2 regions of the Sideroxydans sp. CL21 genome follow, and region 2 is predicted to be linked to the other one. Evidence: riboswitches for the same ligand, from Rfam matches in the RefSeq annotation. Region 2 holds a riboswitch; the other holds the start of a gene.

Region 1 (3,419 bases), 440 kb from region 2:
AATCGATGAGGATCACAAACGCTTCATTTTGCTGATCAACGAGCTTAATCTTTCCATCACAGAAAGAATGAAGGCAACAGAGATCAAGAAGCGATTGCAGGATGTCATTGAGGATGCAAATCAACATTTTGAGCAAGAAGAAAAACTCTTTCGAGAGCGGCAATATCCTAATGCTGAAGGGCATGCAATTTCACACAATATTGTGAAGAATACACTTAAAAGAATTCAGGACTCGTTTGTGCCCTATGGATTAGACGCGGAATGGGTGGACGCTGCGCTGGTCATTAAACAAATTCTGATCAATCATATTCTGACTGAAGATATGCAATACGCTGACTTTTTCGCAACAATCAAAGCGAAGCGTCAATGAAGGCTACCGGTCCAAATATTCTTTATCACATTAAGGCGATCAAATTGGTGCGACATGACCATTATGAACAACCCATTTTTGACATCGGTTCCCCTGAAAATGTGAATGGCCGCTGCTGGAACGGAATTTAGTGCGCCTTCCCCGCGCCATTGGGCTTGGACTCCGGCTCAAAAGTTCTGGTGTCCAGAATCAATGGAAGATTTCCTTTCCCTGCATCCAGAATAATTGTCTTGCTGTTGGGAGATTGAACCAGTTTCTCAATGGCTTCAATCTGTTTCCATTGAAGAAGGGCATCAGTCAAGCCTTTTCCAATCAGTAGTTGATAATCGGCTATCCCTGCGGCTTCAATTTTTTTACGCTCGGCTTCTTTTCTTTCCTTATCGAGGACAAACTGCATGGCGAGAGCCCTTTGCTCTTGCTGGAGTTTCAGTTCGATTGCTTCCTGGACGACTTTGGGAAGGTGAACATCCCGGATCAAGATTCCATCGACCTGAATGTGTTTGGATTGAAGTTTCCGGTTGACCTCCGCGAATATTTCTTTTTCGACTTCTTCACGTTTGGTAGAGTAAATTTCTTCCGGGCTGTAACGTCCTACAACTTTCCGCGCCCCGCTACGGAGAAGCGGGCCAAGGAGAATCCGATAATAGTCCGGTCCGATTTCTGTCTGGAGAAGAAAAAGCTCGGAGTTGACAGGCTTAAATAGGATCGAGGTATCGAGAATGATGGAAAGACCGTTGTTAGCCAGTACATCAAGGCTTTCCTGATGTTCCTGCTCCCTTAAATCGTATTGATAGATTTCGCTGAAAGGCGAGACTATATGGAAGCCTTCTCCGATGGGCTCTTTTAATGTCCCGCTGCTGGGAGTCCATTCGACGGCTCCCATTCCGGACTGGACAGTTGTGCAGGCCGACAATGAAATCACTACGCAACCCATGACAGCAATAAGCAATGAGTTTTTCATAAAACCTCCTGTCATTCCATGCAAATAAAATTGTTGATTTGCGTGCCGCATTCAGACACCGCAGCCAAAATTAGGAGTTCTCAAAAAATTTACGCACAGGCTTGGATAATTATAAGAAATCACTGCGAAGAACTGGATGAATTAAATTTCATGGATCATGGTTACTACCATGCACATTCAATATCCTTGCGCGTGAAATAGGATAAATTCTGAGTTCCACTTGGAAACTTGCGAAATGGGGCCTGCCTGGGAATACATGCCGGGCTGCTGGTCATATTGACCATAAATTGAATAGGGAATATTCTGAACCTTGCTTGGCAAACGTACTGAAAAGTATGGGCGCAAAGTCTCCGGCCTAAGGGTAACTATGGTAGCGGGACTGCGACATGGGTTTCCATTCCTGTGCCTCTCTCCAGCTCCGTCGGTCGTTGAAATCAATTGGGAGGAGATATTTATCTGACTTAATTGAACTCGTTTCAATATCAAGCGAGCACTAATCCATAACGAGGGGAGGTAATAATGTCCGAGTTTGCCATGTCAGACGAAGAGATTTTCTTCAAGTGGTCGCCAGACTACAGCGTCGATATCAATACAATCGACAATCAACATCAGGAGTTGATCTGCATTCTTAATCACTTATTCATCGCTGTCTCAAGGCGGCAAGCCGATAAGGAAATCGCCGTCATACTCGATGACCTTGTGGCCTACACAAAAACGCATTTCGCGCTTGAAGAGAAGCTGATGCAACAGGCCAACTACGAGGGTTTCGAAGCGCATAAACTTGAACACAGGAAGTTAATAGAGCGACTCGATCAACTAAGCAAAAAATTCTTGATCGATGAAAAACCGATTCATTTTGAACTGCTGAGTTTTCTCAAGTTGTGGCTCAAGGAACACATTCAGGATAGCGATAAAAAATATAGCTCCGCACTGCGCAACAGCGGATTCTCGATTGCCGCGTGGGAACGCGAAGCGACGGCAGTCTTCATGGAAATGGTTGAAAAGACCGGTCGTTGGTGGAGGAAAATCTGGTAAGTTAAGCGACGCTTGCTGTGCAAGAACGGTTGGTCGATGAATTCATATCGAACTTGCACATTGCAGCCGGGAATTGCCGGTCGATGTATGACCCCATATAAACAGTGCGTGGTATCGATCAGACATGCGACGGCACGGCCGGTGAAACTCAATCGAGACTCGGCTGAGTGCATAGGAGGTAAGCGGTGCGCAGCCCTTTGTCCACTATTTGGACCATTATATTTTTGACCGTTGCCGGGTTTCTGCTGGAGATCGGCGCGGGTGAGCCTGCCGTCAGCGGATTCGCCCTGTGGCCTTTCGGGGCGGGTTTCATGCCCTGGCAGTTGCTAACGTATGCTTTTTTGCACGCCAGCATCACCCATCTCGCCTTCAACATGTACGGTTTCTGGATGTTTGGCCGTGAACTGGAGTACCTGATGGGGCATCGGTCATTTCTCCTCCTGTATTTTGCCAGCATCCTGTCGGCGGGGCTTATGCAGTTGTTCGTCACGAGTGTGACCGGCAGTGTTTACCCGACGATAGGAGCATCAGGCGGCGTGTTTGGTTTGTTGCTTGCCTACGGTATGTTCTTTCCGAACAGGATGCTCATGCTCATTTTTCCGCCCATTGCTCTCCCGGCATGGTTGTTTGTGACCTTGTATGCAGGCATCGAGCTGATTCTTGGTGCGACAGGAAGCCAGGCCGGGGTTGCGCATTTTGCTCATTTGGGCGGCATGGTGGGTGGTTATATTGTTATCCGTCTCTGGCGCACACGGGACCGCTGAGCTTGATGTTCATATGGCCAGTTGATGTGTGTGCAGAAACCAGCGATCCAGAACCACATGGCGGGTGAACCATTTGTTTTTCAGCAATAACCCGGCGAGCAGTTTACCGGCGAACGATTGCCCTGCGTTGCCTGGCGCGGGCGCAGCGCCAAAGCGCGCAAGCAAGCGAGAACTGTATGGCATTAACTGCTGGCGGCGGTAGTCTCCCTGTGCTTCCAGGATAGTGGCCGCGGCCATGAGACCGGACTCAACAGCCGGCCTGATTCCTTCGCCGCTTTGCGGATACGCC
Region 2 (3,419 bases):
TACAAGTTGCCCACTTTTATTTTCTGCATCGTTTCCGCTAATGCCTCATAACCGCCCCTGATGGTGGCGGTTTTGTCCCGTACCACGATCTCATCCACCAGGATATTCAGATAGCTCTTTGCAGGTAAATTGTCATAGCTCTGAAGCGGACTTCCGCCAGCCGTCACAATCGACCCCAAGGAGACATACCAGCCTGAAATGTCGTCGTCTGAAAGCGGACAGTCATTTAATTTAATGTGACAATCGATCCCCAAAGACCACTTTTGTTTTTACAATGTGGTCGCCTCACCTCATTGGCGATATGTAGCATGGCACTCTACGCAATACCGCATCGTTTTGTTCAATGCGCGCAGGGACGCAGTGATATCTTTAGTCTTTAAGGTGTCGCCAAGTTCGTCCCCGCTTTTATGAAAAGCCAACCCCAGTTTTTTAAATTCCTTATTGTCAAACATTCCACACAACAGCAGAACCATAAATCTAGCTCGATGTCCCCCGGGCCGCATTCGGTCTGTAGCCTACGGCAAACACAAAGGTCTGCTTCACACCATCTTGTTCAATTAAATCTCTTCTTCGATAACACGAACGTCGCCGAACCAAGGTGATACCGCAACTGAGAAAATGACAGTATCGCCTTCTATCTCAGCAATAATCCAATATCCGCCTATTCCCAATACTTCAACCCACTTCTGCATAATCGGTTCAACCTTCGTGTCGCCAAATGAGAGTTTTCGACGAACAGCCTCGAATACATTTTTATTTTCTCCGGCTAGAGTCCGTATATTTCTTAGAATTTCATCCACTTCTCCACGCTCTGGTAGATACCCTCGATCGGTATAAGGAATCATCGAGGGAATTTTTGAACTCGGCATGTTATCTACGATGTATCTGGCTGCTGCAATAACTTCGTTTTTATTGTACTGGATTTTCATTTTATCCTCCGCGAGGATTCTTTCTCTTCACAAGATCTAAACCACAATAACGTCAAGTCATGAAAATCCCCAGGTTGGATGAACGTCAGTGGCCTCATTCTGCCCGTTGTCGGTTAACCAGGCCACCAGCTGCTTCTCAATTCCAGCAGCCGTTCGTCGTTAACTGCCTTTAGCTGGCAAACGCCAGCCCTAAAAGGTCATTGAATATATGAAGTAAAAGATTGTCTTTTTACCGCACATCAGAAGATGCCGCCTTTTCATCCTTGCATGGATTGACTACATCGGAGTCGCTCAATAATCTATATCTCATTGGCAAACATACCGAAAGGTAAGGGCGCAAAATTACCGGCCTAAGGGAGACTATGGCAGCGGGGTTGCGGTAGGGGCATTCATCCGTCTTCTCATGCTACTTATCCCCACGGTAGCTAAGACATCGATAGGAGAGCATATGTTCCGGCTCATTTTCAGTCCCAATCTAATACAAAAGGCCATGCAAGTAGGCTTTTGGTTTGTTATTTTTAGCTTGGCGGTTACTGCAACTACCGCACAATCCAAGGAAGGTTCATTTGCACTCAAGAAGCGTATGTTATCAAATAAGTTTCTAAGTTCCGGCACTCACGGGCTACCTTCTTACCTGCTCAATACGCATGCTTTACTTAACAGCACGAAGGATGGCGCACCTAGCGGGGCGACATTCGGCAGCGCACCGCAGCATGTCTCCGTCGCCGAATCGAAAAAAGATGACTGGTCAATAAGCTTTCAAAAGCAATTGCCTTCCAACAATGACTGCTCTCACTTGTCGTCTCTCCTGTGTTTCGATTCGAAAGACGAAGGACCATACAACAAACTTCAACACGACTCATATTGGCTTGTATTGCGTAAATCATTCCACTTTTGAAAGCACTTCGCTAATTTGAACCTTTCTGTATATGAATTGATCCAGACATGGGCATATGAAGCCATTCTGCAATAGTCACATGAAATTTAAGTAGGACAAATTATGGGTCAAGAACGATTTATGATTCTATCTTTAGTTGTCGTCGCGCTTTTGTTTTTGGTTTGGCAGGCAGTGTAGATTTGCTGAGCAATCTTGGTATCTCAGAGCCGAAACAACCAGCTCATGACACAAATTAGACGACACGCATCTATGTCCTTTCCTGGCCCAGACTGTGTAAAACGTACGAAAGTGTACACGTAGAATCCGCTGATGCGTTAATGGAAGTATCCTGTATTTGCAGGAGCGCACATGAAGCGGAGAAGATCGAACCCAGGCAACGATGTTTCCTGCTTCTTTCGTCTGTCTTGAACCAAGGCTCCTTCCCTCCACCGGCATTACCCGACTTCGGCAGTACTACGAGCCTCTCCGTGACCCCAAGGCGTCCGGCCTCTCCCTCGCGGGCGTCCGGTTGGTCATCCTTGCACCACGCCATGGGGTTTCCCGTGTTGCGACGCTTTCCTTGTGTGCATGCTGTCGCCATTACCCCGGCACAGCAACGGGCGATGTTCTTCGCTCAATGCTCCACCCACTGAAAAAGCACCACCTTTGCACGGCGCACGCCTTCAACGGACAGTCACGACTGACCGTCCTGCATTCAATAAGTGGGACACAATTTGCTACAAGCCCGATACAAATCTCTATGGAGAAACTGTATTCCAATTGGCAGTTGGTTCGTTAATGGTCTTGTCGCGAGTTATTAGCGATATCCATTAGGATTCATTAACACAGCTAGTTAATTTGCAACTACCGATATAACTATAGGAGAAATTTCATGAACTGCACAACACGTAGCACCCTTTTTCTTGCATCCAGCCTGTTGCTTGCTGGTATGACTATTAACGCCTTTGCGGCTGAAGGACAATTTGACAAGGATCACCCTCGTCGGGCAGAAGTGAACCAACGCTTAGAGAATCAAGATAAGCGCATTCAAAATGAAGTCAAAGAAGGCAAAATGTCAAAGGGTGAGGCGGCCAAACTGCATAAGGAAGATCGCCACATGCGCAAGGAAGAACGCGCGATGGCAGCTAAAGATGGCGGTCACATAACGAAGAAAGAGCAAGAGAAGCTGAACCATCAGGAAAATGAAGTCAGCAAACAGATCGGCAAATAGTACAGTGTCCCAGAATGAGCAGAGTCTCGAATTTAGAGATTCTGCTTTTTTCATGGAATGATTGTAGATGTCCGCTGCCAATAAAGGAAGATCGCGAGTGTCCTCCAATTTGAAGTTTTCAGGGGCTCTTTATAAATCGCTACTATTTTTTCTGGCGTTCAAAAGCGAGGATGCTGTGCATCGCCCTGTTGCCGAAATTAGGGTTGGACTGTGACATAGTGACTACGTACAGTTGGTCCCCGTCAATTTTGTAAGTTCGCAATTGATCCGTGCCGACCCATGCCTCGTTCCAGGCTGTATCGACTGTGGTGATAAACTTGTCACCCTCGATTCGATAATTTCCAGTGTAGGCGAACATGGAACGAAGTGCAGCACTACGCTC

Evidence for each region. A riboswitch is a leader RNA that binds a small molecule or an ion and turns the genes downstream of it on or off. The one in region 2 is predicted to bind cyclic di-GMP.
Region 1: another riboswitch for cyclic di-GMP. It lies ahead of QOY30_RS11280 (bacteriohemerythrin); the one in region 2 lies ahead of QOY30_RS09265 (hypothetical protein).

Annotation. Positions count from the first base shown of each region.
Region 1 is NZ_LR699166.1:2,426,022-2,429,440, reverse strand. It holds gene QOY30_RS11290 (bacteriohemerythrin) at 1-370, shown strand, start outside; gene QOY30_RS11285 (prohibitin family protein) at 498-1,331, opposite strand; cyclic di-GMP riboswitch class I at 1,638-1,718, shown strand; gene QOY30_RS11280 (bacteriohemerythrin) at 1,851-2,366, shown strand; gene QOY30_RS11275 (rhomboid family intramembrane serine protease) at 2,552-3,130, shown strand; gene QOY30_RS11270 (NAD(P)/FAD-dependent oxidoreductase) at 3,140-3,419, opposite strand, start outside.
Region 2 is NZ_LR699166.1:1,990,645-1,994,063, forward strand. It holds gene QOY30_RS09260 (hypothetical protein) at 558-929, opposite strand; cyclic di-GMP riboswitch class I at 1,231-1,311, shown strand; gene QOY30_RS09265 (hypothetical protein) at 1,378-1,827, shown strand; gene QOY30_RS09270 (hypothetical protein) at 2,699-3,037, shown strand; gene QOY30_RS09275 (lipocalin-like domain-containing protein) at 3,180-3,419, opposite strand, start outside.